Regions from separate parts of the Neobacillus sp. SAB-20_R2A genome, predicted to be linked through region 1. Evidence: riboswitches for the same ligand, from Rfam matches in the RefSeq annotation. Region 1 holds a riboswitch; each other region holds the start of a gene.
The links. A riboswitch is a leader RNA that binds a small molecule or an ion and turns the genes downstream of it on or off. The one in region 1 is predicted to bind cyclic di-GMP.
Positions count from the first base shown of each region.

Region 2: it holds a riboswitch for cyclic di-GMP, as region 1 does, so the genes downstream of both, V5M37_RS15030 (hypothetical protein) here and V5M37_RS28490 (OmpL47-type beta-barrel domain-containing protein) in region 1, are expected to answer to the same signal.
Region 3: it holds a riboswitch for cyclic di-GMP, as region 1 does, so the genes downstream of both, V5M37_RS26705 (DUF5667 domain-containing protein) here and V5M37_RS28490 (OmpL47-type beta-barrel domain-containing protein) in region 1, are expected to answer to the same signal.

Region 1 is NZ_CP145895.1:5,839,650-5,847,753, forward strand. It holds gene V5M37_RS28490 (OmpL47-type beta-barrel domain-containing protein) at 1-1,907, opposite strand, end outside; cyclic di-GMP riboswitch class II at 1,938-2,022, opposite strand; gene V5M37_RS28495 (hypothetical protein) at 2,324-2,821, opposite strand; cyclic di-GMP riboswitch class II at 2,858-2,939, opposite strand; gene V5M37_RS28500 (hypothetical protein) at 3,364-4,299, shown strand; gene V5M37_RS28505 (helix-turn-helix domain-containing protein) at 4,316-4,654, shown strand; gene V5M37_RS28510 (hypothetical protein) at 4,691-4,960, opposite strand; gene V5M37_RS28515 (hypothetical protein) at 5,100-5,693, opposite strand; gene V5M37_RS28520 (ParM/StbA family protein) at 5,709-6,875, opposite strand; gene V5M37_RS28525 (DUF3052 domain-containing protein) at 8,021-8,104, opposite strand, start outside.
Region 2 is NZ_CP145895.1:3,081,331-3,089,434, reverse strand. It holds gene V5M37_RS15050 (alpha/beta fold hydrolase) at 1-221, opposite strand, end outside; partial or broken gene V5M37_RS15045 (flavin-containing monooxygenase) at 580-1,278, shown strand; gene V5M37_RS15040 (alpha/beta hydrolase) at 2,347-3,222, shown strand; gene V5M37_RS15035 (metallophosphoesterase family protein) at 3,564-4,766, shown strand; cyclic di-GMP riboswitch class I at 4,936-5,023, shown strand; gene V5M37_RS15030 (hypothetical protein) at 5,052-5,267, shown strand; gene V5M37_RS15025 (TIGR03943 family putative permease subunit) at 5,337-6,203, opposite strand; gene V5M37_RS15020 (permease) at 6,217-7,110, opposite strand; gene V5M37_RS15015 (methyltransferase domain-containing protein) at 7,312-8,104, shown strand, end outside.
Region 3 is NZ_CP145895.1:5,436,740-5,444,843, reverse strand. It holds gene V5M37_RS26715 (staygreen family protein) at 1-327, shown strand, start outside; gene V5M37_RS26710 (mechanosensitive ion channel family protein) at 621-1,736, shown strand; cyclic di-GMP riboswitch class I at 1,930-2,015, shown strand; gene V5M37_RS26705 (DUF5667 domain-containing protein) at 2,103-3,401, shown strand; gene V5M37_RS26700 (transposase) at 3,800-4,543, shown strand; gene V5M37_RS26695 (VOC family protein) at 4,634-5,023, opposite strand; gene V5M37_RS26690 (3-hydroxyacyl-CoA dehydrogenase NAD-binding domain-containing protein) at 5,433-6,365, shown strand; gene V5M37_RS26685 (cyclase family protein) at 6,414-7,091, shown strand; gene V5M37_RS26680 (zinc-dependent alcohol dehydrogenase) at 7,128-8,104, shown strand, end outside.

The sequences.
Region 1 (8,104 bases):
ACCCATTCATCAGAATTGCCAAAACTGTATTCTGTTTTCTCAACGCCACTATCCGAGTCAGTTCCTTCATCAATAGTAACTGTTACCGAATCCCCGTTAGTCCATTCTGTATTTGCATTAACTGTTGGTTGTGTTGGGCCTGTTCTGTCTATTTTTACATCGATTGGAGTTGTTACTGTTTTGTTCCCAGCAATATCAACTGAACGAGCATAAACTTTATACTCACCTGCTTGATCAAAATCAATAGGTGACGTATAATCTTGCCAATCTCCATCATCAATTTTATATTGTGTCTTTTTATAACCACTGCCATTCTGTTCATCCAGACCATCGGTAAGGGTTACAATTACATTTTCCTTTGTCCAATCAGGATGGTTAGAAGATATACCTGGCTCGCTTGGAGCAGTCTTATCAAATTTTACAGTTACACTTACAGATTCACTAGTGTTCCCTGCATCATCAACCGTTCTAGCAAATATAACAGTCTGTCCTTCTGACTCAATGGTTACTTTACCTTCATATTTAATATAAGTACCATTTTCACCAATTTTATATTGAGTCTCCCTAACACCACTTCCATTGACTTCATCAACCCCAGGGGTAAGTGTGAAAGTTACATTTTGATTAGTCCAATCAGTCGTGCTAGGAATAATTTCTGGAGATGTTGGTGCATGTGTATCAATTTTTGCATATTCATTTGTTTCATGACTGTAGTTTCCTGCCTCATCAATTGTCCGTGCAGTTATTTTTGTGAGTCCCTCTGTATCAATTACACTTGGTACCTCGTAATCTTGCCAATCACCATCATTTATTTTATATTGGCTTTTTACAACTGGACTACCGCTGATTTTTTCACCATTTTGAACTGAAAAGGTTACTGTACCATTCGTCCATGTTGATGGTGTTAATATTATGGATGGACTAGTCGAACCTGTCCTATCAATTTTAATAGTTGCCTCGGCAACTGTACTCGGGTTATTTACATTATCCAAGGTTCTGGCATAGACCCTTGTTTCCCCTTCATTCGTTACTTTTACCAGTGCATCATTTGAATAATCAATCCAATTTTCATTATCCGTCCCAATTTTATATTGTGTCTTTTGAACTCCACTGCCACTGTCGGCACCTGAAGTTATGGTAAAAGTGACATCTTGGTTTGTCCAACTAGAGGCACTTGGAATAATTGTAGGCAGTGTTGGACCAGATCTATCAATTTTCACCTCTGTTTGACCTTGATTACTAATATTCCCTGCTATGTCAATGGTTCGTCCATAAATGGTTGTTATACCTTCTGAGGTAATTTCAACTGGGCTATTCAAGTAATCGGTCCATGTTCCATTACCTATTTTATATTGGTTTTTGAAAACACCACTTAGACTATCAGTTCCTGATGAAAGAGTAACTGTAACTTTATCTTGGTTTGTCCAATCATTTGGTGAAGCTGTTAAAATTGGGCTTGAAGGAGCCGTTTTATCTAATTTTACAACAGCCGTTGCTTCAACACTTGTATTACCTGAATTATCTGTCGATGTAGCAATAATTGTTATTTCACCCTCACCAGGAACTATGACAGTCTGTCCGGAATACAGTTGCCAGACTCCATTATCCCCAATTTTATATTCAGTTTTAACAACTCCACTTCCACCCTGATTATCTTTTCCAGGAGTAAGTGTAAAAGTAACATTTTGATTGGTCCAATCTGTTATATTAGGGCTTAAGTTAATCGTAGGTGATGAAGGGGCTGTCTTATCTACTTTAGCGCAGTTAGGGTTACTTGGTGTGTTATCACAATTACCAGGATTCCCATTTCCGGGATCGGCATGTACAAACCCAGGTGAACTTAATGATCCCATTAATATAACTATCAACATTATATTAATGTATTTTCGTAAAACTTTTTTCTTCATAATTTACCTCCTAGATCCATTTTTCAAACTACCTAAGAGGGCCGGTTACACTACTAACTCCATATAACCTAAGTGTCCAGATTGCCGGTTATATATCATCGCTTCCCAAAAAATAAAAGAATTGCCTGAAATGATAATTTCATAGCTCACCCTCTTCCCATTACTCCCCAAATCGATATCAACTTCATAGGGTGTGTTCTGTTTATAGAACTATATATCTATGAAAATATTATAATTTAAACTATAGTTTATAGGTATTTTTTCCCTTCGACATGTTCCAACTAATTTTCGGCAAATTTCAACAAAACTTTAGGGAATTATTAAACAATTGTAGAATTCACAATAAATCCAAAAAAGAAGGTCCCCCTTAAGAGCACCTTCTTGAGCTTACGAAATCGGCAAACATAATCAACGTATTACTGAAGTGCAACCCCATTCACATATAAACCGCCGGTAGATGAAACTAACTCAACAGCAGTTACAGTATGCCCTGAATTTCCTGGGAACTCTTCTCCAACCGCAGGAATGTTACCAACCTCCGTTAAAATGCCTTCATATCCTATCAGATTAAAACCAGTATATTGGTTTGCTTTTCTTGGATCATATGAAACGTTGCTATCAACAGAAGAGGTCCTTTCATGTGCTACGTAATGAGTTTCCTCTCCTCTTGTACCCTCACCAGTATCCCATGTGACCGTAATTGCATAAGTTTCTTCTGATTTATACGTGAAAACAAGATTATTAGCTTCAGCCTGCATTTTAGCATTATTGTACCCTAGCGCAGTTTGGACATCACCTTTACCCACAAACCCTTTTCCTGTTGACGGGTCGATGGTTACTGCCGCAAAAGCTGAACTTGCCATAATTCCTAGAGCTAAAGCTCCTGCTGCTACCCCTGATAAAATCTTCTTCATAGTCCTCTCTCCTCTTAGAAAAATAATTTTTAAAACCTAAGAGGGCCGGTTACACTACTAGCTCCATATAGCCCAAGTGTCCAATTTAAGGCTATACTTCAAAGCTTCCCCGAGTTAAGGATGTAAATTCGGTTTAAAAACTATCATTACATCCTTAAATTCACGACATTTTGTAATATTGCGTGGCCACTTTAATATAAAAATATCGTTTCTATGAATTCATTATAGATTAAACTATAGTTTAATGGTGGTTTTTTCCTCCGACATAATTCATGTTAGTTTTGCAAATTTCATTCCCATTCATAAAAAAAGAGCACTAACCTTTGTTAGTGCGTTTAAAAAATAGGAGGAAAATAAAGTTAGAATCTTACAAAGTTCTATATTAAGAATATATTAAACAATAGTGGAATTAAATAACTTTCGAAAGACAAAATCCGTCAAAATTTTAATTTTTTGTAGAAAAATAATTATTTAAATTGTAAATTTTCTCAAGTAACATAATTAAAAATGGTATAAAAGTACTGATTAACAGGAGAATCGTCATGAATCATTTCAGGCGGCAGCATATCTATTTGTTTTTCCTTATTCCTTCTATAGCTTTGACAGATTTATTTATTGTTTTCCCCGAAGAGCTGGAATGGAATATTGTTTTCTTTCTTTGCATTATGGTCCTGTTTGACCAAATTAATTTGAAGGTTTTTTCCGGTTTTGGCTATTCCTTTTTTCATGTAATATTATCTTTACTAATATTTGATCGTTTCTCCATTGTTTACGGTTTCATTTATCTGCTTGTTGATTGTTTAGTTGCCAGTTTTATTCTAAAAAAAGGTAGCATCCATGCTAGGATATCCTTGCTCTCCATGTATATTATTATTATCATTATCTGCAACGAGATATATAATGAATATAGTGACAAGTCTTATTTAGCTAGGTATCTTACTATGCTGCTTATGTTGACTCTAAGCATCGTTCTGAAATATGTCTATGTTTATCTTGAAACTGGAGTAGTATCCAGTAAGCTATTTTTGGATCGATTTGGGCCAATGATGTTTGAAGTGGCGGTTATATTTCCTATACTATCTTTCTTCAATCGGCTTGAAGTTAATCTAGTTCTTATTCTATTTCTTACCTACTATACTATTATTGGATACCTCCATAAGCAGTTTATGTCGATTAATCAATCCCAGATCAATTTATTAACGAAGAAGATAGCAAGAAAATATAAAATCCCTATTGTTTTTATGGATTTGAAAGATATAAAAGGTGTTTATTATCCTGAGAAAACAATGATTATCATTGACGACAAAATGGATTACCCTGAGCAATTACAAACTATTTTTCACGAGCTGCTTCACTATCAAATACAAAGATATTTTAAAATTCCAAGAAAATCAGAAGAACTTATTATCACATTATTTGAAGCTGCAGTTAGCTGGTACTATATCATAACGATTAAATACAGCTCGGAAATTGAGTAGGGGAAGGAGGTATACTATGGCCACTCCATTGGGGCAGGAGTTAAGAAGATTAAGATTAGAAAGAAATTTACGACTCGAAGAAGTTGCAAAGGGGACCGGGATCACCCTTCAATATTTAAGCATGCTTGAAAAAGGGGATCGTAAGTCTGTTTCGTTTGAGATCATGGCGGATATTTCAAGATTTTACGGAGTGCCGTTAGACTATTTTGCCGCTTTCCTAAAAGAGGAGGAATCCAAGCAGCTCTCGGACGTAGAAATCATGCTTTGGCAGGCTATCAACGAAAAGGTGCGAGAAGATATTTATTTTAAAAAAGGGAATTCGCTAAAAGGCATTTTTTCAAAATTGTTCCATTAGATTCAAATGGGGTGGTTTCTTCACCCCTTTATATGCCTAAAACCCAATACTTCCTGTATTCAGCGCTACATAAACCACCATAAACACCCCCACCATCGTAACCGCAACAGCAACCCCAAAAACCTTAAATTTACGAAGAACAGTAAAGCAAATAACAAGCACTCCCACCACAACACTAAAGTAAAACACCGTCGAATTTATGTATTGATACACGAACTTAAACAATTCCTCCTGTTCAAGCCCCATGACATAGAACAGGAGCCAGCCAATAATAATCCCCATAATTACCTGTATACACACCTTCATATGAATCTTCATCCCTCCTAATCTACTTAATTTCTATTCTTTTAAGCTATAACCCTATTAAAATTATAAAATACCGGTAATATTGGATACTAAACCATAGCAAAAGGCACCTCATCACCAAGGTGCCTCATCTTAATCCTTATTTATTCATACTCGCCAAAAACCCGCCCAGCAGGTCATCGGCATCAAGGTCCTTCTCGTCGGCTTCATCCTCAGTAGGGGACATGGCCTGGTAGATGGTCTCGAAAGCAAACTCGTCCAAATCATCATCAACCAAGTCGATTCCTGCAGCTATTTCTTCTTCAAAAGGGCTCTCCGAAAAAGAATGTGTCTCTGGGGCAGGGAAGGCCGTAGTCTCCTGCAGGTACAACGCCTCATCAATATCTACAGCCTTGCTGTTCAACGAGGCCAGCAGTGCGGTCGACCTTACTGGGTCGGAAATCAACTGATAAAGAATGCTTCCCAGCAGTGCTTCGGAATGCTCGTGCTTCAGCCAATCACGCTGTGCTTTCGTTAGCCCCTTGGGGAGGGGGATGGTTACCGTTTCCTTTTCCCGGGAAAAGGACTGGCTGACACCCTCCATAACAAATGAAGCAATCTTGCTGGAAAAATTCCGGCGTTCTGTTTCCTTAATTTTTTGAAGCTGTTTTAATATGTGATCCGGAGTATCAGAAGGGATGCGGAAAGATAAAGCCTGGCCCCTCTTGATTTCGTTTTCGGATGCCTTTTTCATAGAATCACCCTAAAATTAGCTTTTTACTGGTGCTTTATCTTGGGGAGCCTTTTGCCTCTCAGTTTTACGAACAAAATCCGTAATTAACTTATAATAAGCATTCGACATCATCCAAATGCTTTCCTTCTCGTCCTCAAAGAAATCAATATTAAAACCATCTAAACCGTTATTCAACGCTTTTAAATATTCCTTTAAAATGATGGATCCGCCGCCGACAAAGTAGCAGATTTCCGTCTGCGAGTTCTTAGACCAGACATTACGCAGCAAGCGGTATTGCTTTTTCGCAAGGTCTAGCAGGATGCGGTCGGTGATGTCATGGACACTTGTCCGGCTTCCTTTTACCATAATGTGATTGCGGTCGTTTTTCTTCGTAATAATTTCTACGACATCGCGGCGGCTGTCGAGCTCCACACCGTGTTTTTTGCGAATTTCTTCACGAATCATTTCTAGCGATTCGGATACCCCTAGATTAAACCCTTGCGCCTTGTCATCGTCGACATTGCGGTTTTTAATGACGGCGATGTCCGTGGAGAGGCCGCCGATGTCTTGAATTAAAATGCGTTTATCGATTAAGTCCTTATTAATTACTTTTAAATTATTATCCATGACAAGGTTGATATAGGCCGCAAAGCCTTCAGGATAAACCTTTACTTCATTGAACCTAATATTAACTTTAATGCCTTGGTATTTTGGAGTTACAAGAAATTCAACCTGATGGACATTACCAAGCAATTTCGAACGATAGCCGGCATCCTTGCCTTCCTTTACTTCACGCAGCGGCAGGCCCGTTCCTAATGTGTAATTGGCATCAATAATGTTTTTCGTGCGCGGGAATTCGGCTTTTACGGCATCCATTGCCAATGTCGCAAATAGCATAATTAATGTCTGGTCTTCCTCAGACTTGCTGCTGCCAGGGTCCAGCTCGGTAGTGTTATTGCTTTTTGTCGCCAAATTTCCGACACGATAGATAATATTATTTTCCTTTAGGGCAGGGGAGTGCACTTTAATATGTATCCCATCTAATGGGTCTTTGCTGTCCAGTTCTTCAATGCCTATGACAGGGCGGTCCTCGGTGTCTCTTGCGATAATGTTAGGAATATTTAATTCATATTCTAATTCACCAAAAATAGCCTTGATGGAGTCATTACCTACATCGATAGCTGCAATTCTGGATTTAGTCATGTTCATCATTCCTTTTCATTTAATAGGATTGCAATCTAGTACTTTCTATAAGCGTATAGAAGATTACTAGTTTCTTCAATGAGGCTGGCCGAAAAGAAACACAAGTGTAAAATTGTAAACAGGATGTAAACATGGGGAAATTTGTAAACGTGAATGTTTACAAAAATAACAAATCTGTATACATGGCGGAATAACTGAATGCGTACAACTTTGTATACATGTAAACACGTTTGTATACAAAACGTATACAAAAAGTAAACACGTTTACAGATTGTAAACAATAGTAGATTATTACAAATATTTCAGAGAAACTAAAAAAGGGGACCCATTTTTAGGGACCCTAAAATCTATTTCCTTTCGTTTTTACCTGCATTATCGAATCGCTCTCAATCCGGTTACAAAGTGCGATAGGGTGGTTCTTAAATTTCCGTTACAGCAAAGCTTCACTACATAGTTTTACTATACTCTGCCTTCCGAAGCCTTAATGCAGACCAATCATAGTCGATAGTGATCTGAAGGACAGGTTCATAGTCTTAATCAACCTGTAAATACACCCCCATGTCGTGGCTGCAAATCTGAACTTTTATAGGTCTTAGAAGGCTTTTTCGGATAGCATAGCCAGTAAAGCCCGGCTGGTTTTACGAACCGTTCAGCACTATATTTGCTAGAGGCACTAATACTTTATACTTGTCCTAATTACCGGCACAAAATCATTGCCAAACATTTTCGCACGTGGTAGACCTCAACTTCAAATGTTTCAATAACCTCATCGTAGAATTGATGTGTTGATAATTAACACTGGCGAACGCTGGTTACAATTTTTTAAGAACTGACATTCAACTTCCCATCAAATTGACACGGGCCGGAGTAAACGCAGATGAAAATGTATACGGCAATGTTTACGAAAATTACAAAGCTGTATACATGGCTAGGCGTCAGGATGTAAACAACTTTGTATACGTGTAAACGGATTTGTAAACAAAATGTATACGAAAAGTAAACGTGTTTACGCATTGTATACATGGGGTTGTTTATTACAAAATTCCAGGTGAAACTAAAAAGAAGATACTCAAACTTGAGTACCTAATCCATTTCTTAGCTTTTCAATATATATGGGAATGAAAGAGTGTGTTCGACTTATTTGCCTAATCTTCCGTCCGCTCTTTTCCTTTTTCCGTAACAGCAAAACTTCGCTTCATGGTTTTAATATTCTCGGCCTTCCGAAACCT
Region 2 (8,104 bases), 2.8 Mb from region 1:
TCTCTTGCAAACGCGTTGATGGTTATTTCTTGCCTTTCTGAACACCTGGTTTTTCCAAAGCCCCGTAAATCAGGGATAATTAAATCGAAATGGTCTGCCAGCTCATGTTGAAATTTCCAGCCTTCTTTTCGTTCCCCCAACCCATGAATGAGTACTAGCGGATCGCCGCTGCCTAATCGATCATAATAGAGATTGACTCCGTTTACCGACGCGCAAAGCAAGATAATCCCTCCCGTTTTAAGTTAGTAAAGTATTATTCTTTTATTATAGAACAAAGAATCACGGGTATTGCGATGTTTTTACTGCCATTAGGACAAAATTCAAAAATATGGTGCATGGGGACGGTTCTAATGCATCACTTTTGTAGGTTCGTTCCATAGATAAGGGCAAATGGAACGAACCGAGCCGATATTTTCCCCGCCTTATCCCATATAAATAATTTACAAAAAATAGAAGAAACCAAAAGGAGTTTTAAACATCGAGAAAGAATATTATTTGGGAACGCTTACAATTAGAACACGGGGACGGTTTCTCTTCCATCATTTTGTTTGATGCCGTCAAGGGTAAGGAAAATGAGGCATGAGAACCGTCCCCATGTATCAAAGGAGGCATTTGTTGATGGCTTTGAATCAAGGTAGTGGTCAGGTGTTTGACGCTGTGGTGGTTGGGGCTGGGTTTTCTGGGTTGTATATGCTTCATCGGATGCGGGAGGCCGGGTATTCGGTTCGCGTTTATGAGGCAGCGGATGATGTTGGGGGCACCTGGTATTGGAATCGCTACCCGGGTGCACGATGTGACATCGAAAGTATTTACTACAATTATACTTTTTCAAAAGAGATTTTGGACGAGTGGACGTGGTCAGCCAGATATGCCGAGCAGCCGGAAATCTTAAGCTACATAAATTTTGTGGCAGATAAACTGGACCTAAGGCGCGACATTCAGTTCAACACAAGGATTACAGCCGCCCGCTACAATGAACAAACCCGAAACTGGGAGATCCGCATGGATGATGGCACTTTAGTCGCAGCTGAATACTTTATCACCGCATTAGGCTGTCTTTCTTCTTCTAACATCCCGAAAATTAAAGGCTTGGACAGCTTCAAAGGCGAGATGTACCACACGGGAAGATGGCCGCACAAAAAGGTGGACTTTAGCGGTAAGCGTGTCGGGGTGATTGGAACTGGTTCAAGTGGCATTCAAGCAATCCCTGCTATCGCTAAAGAAGCAGGCCACTTAACTGTTTTTCAACGGACACCGCAGTATAGCTGTCCAGCGCAAAATCATCCACTTGAGGCAGAAGAAATCCGCAAGACTTGGGAAAATTATGATGAGACTAAACAGCAAATGCGATACTCGCAGCACGGTGTACCATATGGACCTCGGATGCGGTCTGCTCTCGAAGATAGCCCTGAAGAACGGGAACGATTATATGAAAAAGCCTGGCAGGAGGGCGGCCTATTTACACTTACATACAATTACAATGATATAGCCATACTCCCAGAGTCGAATGACACCGCCGCATCCTTTATCCGCTCCAAGATTAAGCAAATTGTTCATGACCCCGAAGTAGCACAAAAGTTAATGCCGACCTACTACTACGCTACTAAACGACCTATCATAGATACCAACTATTTTGAAACCTACAACCGAGAAAATGTCTCACTTGTCGATATTAAGGCAGCGCCAATTATGGAAATTACACCTGATGGAATCAAAACGACAGACAACGAGTATGAATTAGATGTCCTTGTGTTTGCGACTGGTTTTGATGCCATGACAGGACCTTTATTTAAAATTGATATTCGTGGAAAAAACGGTGTCTCGCTCAAGGATAAGTGGGCAGACGGCGCCGAGTTAAAGACCTATCTTGGACTAGCCACTTCCGGCTTCCCGAACATGTTTATGCTGACCGGTCCGCAAAGCCCATCCGTACTAAGCAACATGATGGTTTCGATTGAGCAACATGTGGATTGGGTTGCCGATTGCATTGATTATCTTCGTGAGCATCATTTGGAAGCATTTGAGGCCACTGAAGAGGCGGAAGCATTTTGGAGCCATCAATGCCGCGCTATTGCCGACATGTCTCTGCTAACTAAAACAGATTCCTGGTACATGGGTGCGAATATTGACGGTAAGCCGCGCGGATTCCTTGCCTTTGCCGGAGGAGTCGGGCTGTATCGATTAATATGTGATGATGTTGCAGCAAGAGGCTATGAAGGGTTTACCACTGTGCTAGCAGATAATAGCACGGATGATAGCAAAGTGAAGGAGGGATTTTTCGTGTCAAACATTGATCCTCAAGCATGGTTTATTTTAAAACAATTAGAGTCCGCAGGTGCCCCGCCTATGGAGCAGCTTACCCCTGAACTAGCCAGGATGGGTGATTTTAGTCTATTAGCGGGCGCGCCTGAAGAGGTAGCCAAAGTAGAAAACAGGACCATTCCGGTACAGGGAGGGGAAATCCCTGTCCGCATTTACACGCCGGCGGGTGAAGGGCCATTCCCTGCATTGGTTTACTACCATGGCGGGGGCTGGGTTATCGGCAACCTGGATACTGTTGACGTGCCTTGCCGGATGTTAGCAAACAGAGCTGGATGTGTTGTCGTATCCGTCGATTACCGCTTGGCGCCGGAACACAAATTCCCAACTGCCGCTGAGGATTCGTATGCTGCTGCTAAATGGGTGGCGGAAAATGCTGCATCCATTCAAGTAGACGCCGAGCGAATTGCCGTAGGCGGTGACAGTGCGGGCGGAAACCTTGCTGCGGTTGTGGCCTTGATGGCTCGTGAACAGGAAGGCCCTTCATTTGCCTATCAAATGCTCATTTATCCAGTTACCAATCACGCTTATGACACGGACTCTTATCGTGATAATGCAGAGGGTTACTTTTTAACAAAAAATACAATGGTCTGGTTCTGGAATCATTATCTACGTAATGAAGAGGATGGCCAAAATCCGTATGCTTCGCCATTATTGGCAGAGGATTTAAGCGGACTTCCGCCAGCGCTGGTGATTACGGCAGGCTTTGATCCGTTGCGAGATGAAGGGGAAGCCTATGCGGAACGGCTGAAAGCAGCAGGCGTACCGGTGGAATCGACACGCTATGACGGAATGATTCACGGTTTCTTCTGGATGCCAGGGGTGCTGACGGAAGCACATAACGCCATCAACCAGGCGGCCAATGCCTTGAAGGATGCATTTAATGCTATAAAAACTAGATAGATATATTGCAGATTTTTTAGGAGGCTAAATCAAAACTGGAAGAGCATGTATTTAATTAAACCATTCTAAAATTGACCTTAAAATAATCAAATGAAAACAGGGTGGTCCTATCAGTGGCTACTCTGTTTTTCTATTAGCACCTGAATTTTGGTGTGATTTTTACAATTCTTTTTAATGGATTTTTTCATAATCATTAGGTGAATTATCTTTGTCTAGAATTCTTTACCAATTTATAATCAACAATTTACATAACCTATACAGAGAATTAAAATCTCCTTGCTATGTTAGTAATAGATATATTTTTTAAACTGTGAACTTAAAAAACTAGAGGAGGTTTTGTTATGAGTAATCTGGATTCACAAAAAGAGATGGACAGAAGGAAATTTATCAAAATCGGGGGAATAGGTACACTTGCTTTAACACTCGGAGCAGCCGGCCTTCCAAAAGATTTGTTTACTGGGACAGCCTATGCCGAATTAAATGATGATATGAAGCTTCAATTTAATCCAGACGGCAAATTCAAGATTGTTCAGTTTAATGATACACAGGATGATGAAAATATTGACCGCCGTACCATACAGCTGATGGAAAAAGTTCTTGATACAGAGAAACCAGATTTTGTAGTCCTTAACGGAGACAACATCACTGGGGGCTGTGACACACCTATCGAAATGAAACAAGCCATCAACAATGTGGCGAAGCCGATGGAGCAAAGAGGGATTAAGTGGGCCATTACATACGGAAACCATGATGAGGATTCCACCCCAAAAAGCGGTCTAAATGAGGAGGACATGCTGGGTATTTATATGTCTTACCGATACAATATGAACACACCTGGGGTAAAAGACATTACAGGTACTGGAAACATGAATCTTCTTATCAAAAATTCAAAAGGGACGGATGCGGCGTTCAACCTCTGGCTGCTTGACAGTGGAAGATATGCTCCTGATACAATTGCGGGTCAAGATTTTCAAGGATACCCGACATGGGATTGGCTCCGTATGAACCAAGTCAGCTGGTATTATGAGACGTCAAAAAAACTGGAACAGCAATGGGGGCATAAAGTTCCATCGCTAGTATTTATTCATATACCGCTTTGGGAGCACAGATTTATGTGGTTTGGAAGTGTTGACGGAAGAACGGATGCTCATCACGCAAAGGCCTTGATTAAACACAATATTGTGGGCGAAAGAAATGAAGAGGAATGCCCGGGTCCAATCAACAGCGGAATGTTTTCGGCCATGCTGGAAAGAGGGGATGTCAAAGGGGTCTTCTGTGGACACGACCATGTCAATACATATATGGGTAATTATTATGGAATCTTGCTTGGCTATTCTGGCAGCACAGGTTTTGGCGCATACGGACTAACGGGGGCTGACCGAAATAGATTGCGCGGTGCCAGAGTTTTCAATTTAGATGAAAACACGAAGGATGTGCTAGTGGAAACTCATATGGTGTTTGCTAAAGATTATGGCATCGATTTGACTGCCAATGACCAAAGTACTGCGCCTGCACCGATAGATGAAAGCAAAAAGAAAAAGTGATCAAAAGCTAATTTTAATATGAAGCATAGGGACGGTTCTCGCACCTCAATTTCTAGCAAAAATGAGGCATAAGAACCGTCCCTATGCATCGTCTGGTTCATTTTTACCAGAAATAATTTTGTTATGTAATATTTGAAAAAATTGTAATATAATATAAATAATTAGTTTATTTAGATAAAGGCAAACCACTCGAAAGATTGGGACGCAAAGCTACAGGTCTAAGGGTTCGATGAAACTAGGATGGCTGAGCTGCCTAAAATAGTAGATATTTTAGGGGGATTTCATGTGACTACACTTGCTTATGACAACGAACTTGAAATGGATGTGGTGGAACTTAGTGATGAAAATATTATAGAGGGGTACATTACCGCTTTACTAAAAATGGCCGACAAAAATTATAAATTGTTAGAAAATGAATTGTTGAAAAGAAGGTTATTTTTGGTTGCCTTAGAACGCTACGATAGAAGAAAGGCGTTTTTCCACTCCGTCTTTTCTGACTAGAGCACAGAAGCCACTCGAAAAAGAAAGCTCCAAGGACTTTTTAAAGTGCTTGGAGCTTTCTTTTTTATTTTAAAAACTATTCCGATAAACATAAGCATCTTTCGGCTGCTCGATGATTTTATAATCCGTCACTTTTAAAATAGGGATTTTCATTTTAAAAGGTTGATAATACATCGTGTCCATCGTTCCCGTTACTTCGTACCACTGATCATTTGGGATGTGGACATTTTCAGGGAATTGAATCATCATTCCGAACACACCAGAGTCGGCAATACAGTGAATAATCCCAAATCGGAATAAAAAGATTTGGTTACCGTTTAATCCCGGACCGTTATATGAAAAACCCTTCATCGTCATGGTTTTCCCAACAAATTCCCCGGAAAAGTTGTAGATGACTTCCAGACCTTTTAAATAGTCCTCATCTGTTAAGGTAATATGGTCATTTCCTTTATACGATTTGAATTCCTTTTTGACTAAATCCGTAAATGCATCCTGGCCCATAAATTTACTCATGTCGGGATTTAATATTTGATGCATGCCATAACGGTCGGCCCCGTCCTCTAACGTAGGAAAACTAAATCCTTTGGCATTAACTAATTGTGAATCTAGGGTCGCTACCGGCAAAAACACACCTGTCAAAGCTGGAAGGACAATCATCGTATACGAAACCGTTCTTTTTAGCTTTTTTCCAAAAGAAGGCTTTTTATGGTCATGTGAATGATCGTGATGGCATTCATGACATTCCAATTCTATCTCTGATTTTTTCTCTTTAAGGTACCATCTGATTCCTTCTACAATAGTTAGGAAGAATAGGGCATAAATCATACTGTAGGAAAGAAAGGAATACTTCATATTAATATACTTCGAAATGTTTCCTGATAAATGCAAATAGAAAAACAAGTTGGTAAACAATAATAAAATCACGACGCGAAACATTTTCTTCCCTCCTTTAGAGTAGTAGTGAACCGATAAATACGAATGCTGAAATTAACGAAACAAGCAGGATGACGAATTTTGGCTTAAACGTCCCGAACATCATCAGCAGGTTCTTGATGTCAACCATCGCACCAAACACCAAGAATGTCACAATTGAACTTTGTGAAAATGTGTTTCTGAAAGACGAAGCAACAAACGCATCCGCTTCAGAACAAATTGATAAAATGAACGCCAGCGCCATCATGACAAGAACACCCGCTACTTTGGAATGACCAAGTGCCGCTAACGTAGAAGTCGGAATAAATGTTTGCATCGCTGAAGCGATTAACGAACCCATCACCAAGTACTTCCCGACGTGGAAAAATTCATCGATGGTATGAGTGATCACGCTGACCAATTTTTGCTTCGTATTTTGTTTCGAATGGTCATGGACATGAACATGTTCATCCGCATTCAGCCTTAACTGGTTTGTCTTAACCACGAAAGAAAGAACAATCCCAACTAAAATCGAAACCACGATGGCAAACCCGGCACGATACCAAACCATCGTCCAGCTATTACCAAAGGCGATATACGTTGAAAAAAGAACAATCGGATTGATAATCGGTCCGGTGAGCATAAACGAAATCGCGGCCGGAAGGGCCACACCTTTTTCAACTAATCTTTTCGTAATGGGAACAATCCCGCATTCACAGCCTGGAAATATTGCGCCTACGAAACTAGCAGTTATCACCGAAAGAATCTTATTTTTCGGCATGATGCGGACAATCATATTTTCCGAAACAAACACTTCGATCAGTGCCGCAACAAACGCGCCGATCACAATAAAAGGAATTGCTTCTATTATTATACTAATAAATATCGTGTTTAATTGTAACAATTGATTCATAGGAGATCCTCCTGTAATGAAACCTCAGTTAAAAAGCATACAAAATTATAACAGAAATAATGGCAAATGATAATGTTTTTCGTTTCCAGAAGTGGGAAATGTCTTAACCGAATTAATAAATCTTTTGAAAAAATCGTAAAAACCGATTATCATAAAACTAAACATTTATAACCTGGTCTTAATATTAAGTAATAATTTAGATAAACTGGAGATTATTGTATGTCAATTGAGACGAAACAAAAGAAACCCAATATTGGCGACTATTTTAATTCACTCGGAATCAAAGAATGCAAAAGCAAGCTCGCTTTTTGGAAGCACGTCACTGCTATAGATTCCGTCTTGGCAGAGGAACTGGAACCGCTTATTTCCCGCAAAAGAAAAGGGAACATATATGATGTGAAGAATCAAACCCTGCCATTTAGTTTAGGGGCAGAATCGTGGACGATGTCCTTTCACAAATCATTGCTCACCTGGGTAAGCCAGCAAAAGGAATTAAAGCCAAAGAGAATTTTGGAAATCGGGTGTGATAATGGATTGTCGGCATGCTGGTATGCACAGCTTTTTCCTGATACGGAAATCGTCGGAGTCGACCAGTCGGAAAACGGAATCCAGTGTGCCCGGCAGTTGGCCAAACAACTAGGGCTCTCAAACGTGAGTTTTTATCAAATCGGCTTTATGGAGCTCCTCGACCATTTTTCTAAGCATTCTTTTGATATGATTATTTCGGTACGCAGCTTTCATGAGATTATGGGGCCCATTTTCATTCAAAACTATTGGTCGCTCCCTGACCACCTGAAGGAAAAACCAACGTTTGGTGACAGCTGGTATTTGCAAATCGTTGACTTCTTTTTAACCCCGAACGGAACCTATCTCTCTTGTGAGCGATTGGAAAGCCCGGCAGATGTCGGGAAGTGGGCCAATTTGCTAAAAGAAGCCAATCTCCATGTACAATGGAGTGACAGTGAGATCATCGACTATTATGAATTTAGAACAAAAAAGCAATCTCCTGTCA
Region 3 (8,104 bases), 400 kb from region 1:
GGCTATCATTATGATTTAACAGGTATTAACGTTTCCAAGCGTGATGAAGTAATGGCAGAATGGATGACAACAAAGAAGGGGGCGCCTATTTTAAGCGGAAATGTGTATGTGAGTGGAGGGGAATTTGATGAACAAACGGCACAGCGGCGATTCCTGATCTTCCAGCGTGAATTGAACCTTGCCCTATCTGCTATCATCTATGGCGACCAATGTCTTTTCCGTCAGTATCCCGAACTGCTCGATGCAAACATCTTTATACACTTTAACTCAATCTATCCAGCCTTTAACCAGACCATGTACTATCGTACTCCGCGTCATTATACGTAGGGACGGTTCTCGTGCCTCATTTCAGTTGTTGCCCGCCATTTCCCCTAACTTAACTATTGGTAATAATCGGATTGACTTTTGACTTCTAGTACACCATTTTTTGAAACATAAGAACCGTCCCTCTGCCTCAAAGCTGACTCAGTACAGGCAATTGTGAGGCAAGAGAACCGTCCCCGTGCTTCAATCTGAGACTATTGATGTATTCCATTATTTTTTTTAAAAAGTTATTATATTTCGTTGTAATGGTTTAATGATGTTATAAAGTCTTGGAGTAGAGGGAAGGTATTTTTGAAATGTCTTTGGATTCTTTGGTATTGGCTTTTTCAACGGCGGACATAGACTATGACATGTTAAAAAATTTAGGAATTTCGATTGGAATTTTGGCTGTATTTATTCTTTTTAGAAACCTGTTTACCAAATATGTGTTTCAGTTGATTGTAAAATTGGCCCGCAAAACACCGACTGAATTTTTAACACAGATTTGTTTGAGTTTTGAGCGTCCTTTAGGGTGGGCGTTTATTATTGTAGGTTTGTACCTGGCGATGGATTATTTCCCTTTTATGGAGCAGCAAAATGCGTTGTTTATCAAATTTTTGCGTTCGATGATCATTGTTTTAATTACATGGGGATTGTTTAATTTGTCCTCTCCTAGCACAGGAATATTGATCAGTGTTAATGAAAAAATGAACAATAAGATTGATTTGATTCTTCTTCCGTTTATTTCGAGGACCATTCGCGTCATTATTATCGCCATTAGTATCAGTATTATCGGGCAGGAATTTAATTATGATGTCAATGGATTGGTTGCCGGCCTTGGCTTAGGGGGACTTGCCTTTGCTTTAGCGGCAAAGGAAGCTGTTGGGAATCTCATTGGCGGGGTCGTGATTGTCACGGAAAAACCTTTTTCGATTGGAGATTGGATCAAGACGCCGAGCGTTGAGGGAATCGTCGAAGATATCAATTTTAGAAGCACGAAGGTTCGAACCTTTAGCCAAGCTCTAGTGACGGTTCCAAATGCGACACTCGCGAACGAAGCGATTACGAACTGGAGCCGTATGGGAAAAAGAAAGATCGATTTTCACTTAGGACTTAACTATAAAACCACGAAGGAAGAATTGGAACGAGTAGTAAGGCGGATTGAACAATTGCTAAGGACTCATGAAGAAATCCACCCGGATACCATTATGGTCGCGTTCGACCACTATAATGAGAGCAGTCTCGATGTTTTGATTTACTTTTTCACAAACTCGACCGTTTGGGCAGAACACGTAAAAATCAAACACGAAATCAATCTAGAAATCATGGCAATACTAGAGGAAGAGGCAGTAGAAATAGCCTTCCCAAGCCGAACCCTCTACGTCACCCCACAAACAAACGAAGTATTCCAAACAATGGGCTCTGTTGATTGAGTGATGCATGGGGACGGTTCTCGTGCATCATTTTTTGGAGCATAGTTTTGTTATTTAAGGGTTTGACAACTATTTTGATGCATAAGAACCGTCCCTCTGCATCATTTTAACGGGACCATCTACTCATTTTTTGTTGTTTGTTATATATTTAAGTAGAAAATGATGGACGGGAGTCTTTTGGGTGTCGTTCTTCATTTGTAAAAGGCAAATCTATCGAAAGGTAGAGACGCAAAGTCACAGGCCTAAGGCATATATCGCTATGGCGGCTGGGTTGCCAAATGAAGAATCGCGAAAAGGCTCTAGTTTAATAGAGTTTATTTCGAGATTCTTCCTTTAAACAAAAACTAGTTTAGGAGGAATTTTTTTATGCAAAAAAGTAATCAGTCGTTCAAAAAGGTTCGCAATGTTCTTGCGACAAGTGTCGTAGCTGCGGGATTTGTGTTTTCTGGTGGAGCAGGCTCGGCGTTCGCGGAGGAACCCGTGACGACTGCTACACCAACAGAAGACACTGTTCAACAGGATCAGACGGTTCAGGAAGGACAAACAGTTGATACAACTACTGAATTTGAATCAACCGATGCAGAGGCAACATCTTCGGAGGCTTCCGAACCAACAACTACCGTGGATGCGGGGGCTGCAGCAGATACTACTGAAACAACAACCGATGCTACGCAAACAGAGGGTACGACAGAAGTATCAGGTGAAGAACCATCTTTACTACCTGGAGATTTTTTCTACTTTGTAAAAAAATTAATGGAGAATGTTCAATTAGCGTTAACCTTTGATGAAGTAAAAGAGTCCGAGTTGCTGGCATCTTTCGCGGAGGAACGCATTAAAGAGGCAGAGGCGTTGCTTGCTTCTGGCGAAGAGGAATTAGCCAATGAAACGCTTCAACAAGCGCTGGAACAACAGGAATTGGCTTTGGCCAAATATCAGCAAGGTGAGGCGGTTGAGGATTCTCAGCCTGGGACGTCTGAAGATGAACCAGCGACTAACGATGATGGTACAACTGTTGAAGGCGACGAAACGGCAGCACCTGTTGACCCAGTCCGGGCAGCGATTGAGGCTAAGTTTGCTGCTAACCTGTTAGCGTTGCAGACCGCTTTGGAAAAAGTGGACAATCCTCGTGCAAAAGAGGCGTTAGCCAAGAATGTCAGCAAAGTCCAAGAAAAGATTGAAAAGAAAATCAACAAGAAGTTAGCGGAGTTGGAGCTTAAGCAGGAAAACACTGGGGACGACCAAGCCGCGGGCGAAGTGGAAGATGAAACCACCAATGAACAACCTGAAGAAGTAAATATGGAGTCTACGGAAGATACCGCAAATACGGCAGATGTTGAAAAAGCCACGAATGAGGCTGCCGAGGAAACTGAGCAAAAGCCTCTTGAGAAAGTTAAGGCAGTTGCACAGACCACTGTAAATCAAGCTAAAGCAGAAGCGCAAAAACTGGCAGAAAGCCAGCGTGAGGCGGCAGTTAAAATAGAGGAACAAAAACGTGCTGATGCGGCAAAACTAGCAGAGCAAAAACGTGAAGAGGCCGCAAAGCAGGCAGAACAAGCGAAAGAACAAGCCCAAAAGGCTCTGGAACAACAACGCGAAAAAGCACAGAAGCAGGCCGAACAAGCCAAAAAGGCCCAGGAAAACTCAAAGAAAACAGAAGGTCAGTAAAAAGAATGATGCATGGGGACGGTTCTCATGCATCATTTTTTGATTCGCCACTGATGCATGGGGACGGTTCTCATGCCTCTAATTTTTTGCACCCCCTAAATGGTAAAAAGATGAAAAGCAATTTAAAATATTATATGATAGAGCTGTAACCTCAGATAAACCCCAGGAACCAGGCAGAACCTAGGGACGGTTCTCGCGCTTCTTAATTAATCCACTTTTACACTACTTCTATATGACTATTCCCTTAATAATAACTATTTGGTCTACAAAACTTTTTATTTAATACGGCCTTTGTACATTTTTTGAGACATAAGAACCGTCCCCGTGCTTCACCTTGTTTCCCCATTTAAATTCAAGGTTAGGTGATTGTGATGCCCCGAAGTGCAAGGTTGAAGAGTATGAGCGGTGTTTACCATATTATGTGGAGAGGAGCGAATCGGCAGGAGATTTTCCATGATGATGACGATTGTAATAGGTTTCTTGATATTTTAGTAAAGTATAAAGTGGAATCGGACTTGGAGATATATGCCTGGTGTTTGATGGGCAATCATGTCCATCTCCTTATCCGGGAAGGTATTGAAACCATTTCCAATACGATGAAGCGGATTGGTGTCAGCTATGCCTCGTATTATAACTGGAAGTACGACACGACAGGGCATTTGTTCCAGGGGCGATTCAGAAGTGAAAATGTAGAAGATAATAGGTATTTACTAACAGTTACTAGGTACATTCATCAAAATCCCGTTAAGGCTGGAATCGCAGACAGTCCAAATGAATGGAGATGGAGCAGTTGCCGTGAGTATTATAGTGAACACCGTGATGGTAGAAAGCTGCTTGATGCAAATTTTATTTTCGAAAAAATTTCCCCTGATCAAACCTTTGCGATGGAAAAATTCAAAGAATATAACGAAAAAATTAACAACGATGAATGCTTGGAAGAAAAAAGAAGAAGGCTGCCTGACGAAGAGGCAAGGGTCGTCATTAAGAAACTGCTTGGCCCTGGGGATATCACTCGCGTAAAGGTATTGCCAAAGGCGCAAAGAAAGGAAGTCTTTCAAAAAGTAAAAACAATCAAAGGTGTATCCCAACGCCAGGCTGCAAGAATTTTAGGGGTATCGCCTAATCTGATATTTAGAGCATGAGGCATGGGGACGGTTCTCCTGCCTCATTTTTCTTTCCTCCGCCCAGCCCATTTTGATGCACGAGAACCGTCCCCGTGCCTCACCCGTGCATCACAACTCCGATTGATCGACGTTTAATTCTATGAGATTTCCATCCGGGTCGGCGCAGAAGATTTGGGCAAAGCCGCTGACACTGTTTGGCTTTTCTAGGACGTTTACTCCATTCTTTTTCAGCCAAGCCAAAGTTTCTGCATAGTTTTTGACTCGAAGGGCAAAGTGTCCTTCCCTGCTGCTTAAGCTTTTGTCTTGCCGAAGGGTTTGCGAGTGGGGAAGCACGATTAAGTGCAGCTGTTGATTCCCTATACCGTACCAAGCTCCTTCAAAATCAAAAGCAGGTCGGGTAAGTTCTTTTAGACATAGTATCTCACTATAAAATTTCTTAGCCCTGCTTAAATCTGTAACATTCAAACTTACATGATGCAGCTCAGTGTACTCAATCAAAGTAGTCAACCCCAATACTAAAATTTCTTAATACAAGGAAATATAACATATATAGCGCGAGGTTTCACGGTTGAGGCATGGGGACGGTTCTCCTGCCTCATTTATTTCTCTATGAAAAACTTTTTGGTAACAGAAGAACCTTCCCCATGTCTCCCCTTGCTTCAGTTAGCCCCATTTTGATGCACGAGAACCGTCCCTATGCATCACTTGACGAAAACTAAATTTCGAAATATCATAATAATATAAACAGTTTTAATAGTGAATGAGAAGCAGTTTCTTAATGGTGAAATTACCCGTTTCATGTAATTTAGGATACCTAGCTTTCCATTGAAAGATAAGGATGGGTTTGTTCTTATTTTTTATGGGGCTGGGTTTTTTTATTTTCAAATTAAGGAGGGACCACGCTCATATGGAAGATAGAAAAATTACGATTGTTGGTGCGGGAACGATGGGTAGAGGGATTGCTCAATTACTTGCGCAAAATCATGTAAACGTTCACATGGTAGAACAGAATCAAGGGATTCTGAACGAAGCCGTGGATAGAATTAGGGACCAGTATGAGATTCTAAGAGAATATGAGTTTATCTCTGAACAAGAAGTGAATGACGCACTTGACCGGATCTCACTTTCAGACAGCCTTCAAGATGCGCAAAACTCCTGGATGGTGATTGAAGCGATACCGGAAATCTTAGAATTAAAGCAAACACTCTTTCAAACGCTGGAAGAAATTTGCGGCCCGGCGACAATTTTTGCAACAAACACTTCGGGGTTATCCATTAACCAAATCAGCGAACAGCTAAAGCACCGCGAACGCTTTATTGGCACGCATTTTTTCATGCCGGCGGCGATTATTCCGTTAGTGGAAATCATCCGCGGGGACGAGACTTCGAATCAAGTCTGTGATGAAGTCATGAGTTTTTTCAAAAAAATCCATAAGGAACCTGTCCTGATTCGAAAAGACATCCCGGGTTTCATCGGCAACCGGATTCAGCATGCGATGGCGCGTGAGGCGATTTCGCTGCTGGAGGAAGGGATTGCGACAGCGGAGGAAATCGATACGGTTGTCCGCTGGAGTCTTGGGGTCCGGCTTCTATTCACCGGTCCACTCGAGCAGCGAGACCTGAACGGCTTGGACGTCCATCACCACATTGCGTCTTACCTTTATAAGGATTTGGAGAACAGGACCGAACCTTCCAGGCTGCTTTCGGAAAAAGTGCAAAATGGTGAGCTCGGGATCAAATCGGGCAAAGGGTTTTACGATTGGGACAAGGACTCCCAAACTGACGCCATTCAAACGAAAAATGCCCAGTTGCTTCAATTGATGAAATGGCTGAAGAAATAGAGCAGCACGCTCATTTTTAAAAAATAAACTACTAGAGGTGTGTAAATCATGAAAACAGTTGATTTATCTGTATTGTTATACGACGGCTTAGTTTCTTTTCCATCCCATCCAAAAGTAGTGTTCATGGATCATATCACACACGATTTTTCCAAACCAAGATACACGGCACCCTGTGAAGGCTATGCTAGCAAGATTTTCATGATGTCTGACCATAGCGGCACGCACATGGATGCCCCCTATCATTTTTTCAAAGATGGCTTAACGATCGAACAGATCCCGATTGATGCGACTATGGGCGACGCTGTTTTAATTGATTGTTCGGATAAAAACCCCTCAGAACCGGTAACGCGGGAAATGGTAGAAGCGGTGGTTGAGAGGGATCAGCTTGAAATTAAAGAGAATAGTATAGTTCTGTTCCGCTGCTGGGACGGAGAATGGAATGGCGAAGGCTTCCATGAGTGCAAATCACTTGCTCCTTCTGTCGGGGATTGGGTTGTGGAGAACAAGATTAAAGCAATCGGCCTGGACCTAGCGAATGCCGATATCAATGACAATATGCAACGGGATGTCCACCTTGCTTTGCTGAGCAGAAATATTCTCATTATGGAGAACATCGTCAACTTAGATAAGTTATCGAAAAAGCATTTCTACTTTATCGGAACCCCGTTGAATTTAAAGGGGTTAACAGGTTCACCAATCAGGGCGATTGCGGTTGAAGAGTGGTAATTAGTTTTTAAAAGGATCAAGAAAGGGTGAGAAAACATGAAAGCAGTTGTCAAAGCAACAAGAGACCATGGGGTAGAAGTAAAAGAAGTGGAAACTCCTAAACTGAAGGAAAACGAAGTGCTTGTCCGTGTCGAGGCCGTAAGCATTTGTGGGAGCGATCTGCACATGTACGAGGGGATGCGTGCGTATGAGTGGGTTTCGACACCTGTCATTCTCGGCCATGAATTTGCCGGCCGAGTCGTTGGCGTGAACAATCCTGACCATGAGCACCTGTTGGACAGCCGGGTCATTATCAATCCATATGTGGCCTGCGGCGAATGTGCGAATTGCCAGCGGGGCAGGACGAATCTTTGTGACCATGGTAAAGGTGCGATGGACAAGGTGCCGGCAAAATCCCTGCAATATGGCTTCCGGCAAAATGGCGGAATGGCCGAATACGCGGCGATTCATTATAAAAATGTGCTGCCGATTCCGGAAACGATGCCGATTGAGGTGGCCGGCATGCTCGAGGCGCTTGGCATTGGCGTACGTGCGCTTGAGCGCGCCGACATTCTGCCAGGCGACACCGCTGTTGTCATCGGACCGGGCCCAATCGGTCTTTCCCTAATCGCATCCTTATCCAGCCTCGGCTTGAAAAAGCTGATTGTAACAGGCTTGTCTGTCGATGAAGAAAGACTGCAGCTGGCCAAGGAGCTAGGCGCGACGGATATTGTATATGCCGATCAGGTGAACGATGTGGAGGCCATATCCGAGCTGACAAACGGTCAGGGTGTAGACCATGTGTTTGAAACTAGCGGATTCCATCAATCAATGGTATCTGGGGTCAGAATGTGCACAAAAGGCGGCGAACTGTTATTGGTTGGCATTTCCGCCAAAGAAACCGTGCTGCCATCAAACGAAATTGTTCGTGGGGAAGTAACGGTAAAAGGGGTTTACGGGGTAACCGAACAAACCTTGAAGCGGACCATCGCCATGGCTGCATCCGGAAAATTTCCTTATCTGAAGCTGGTTTC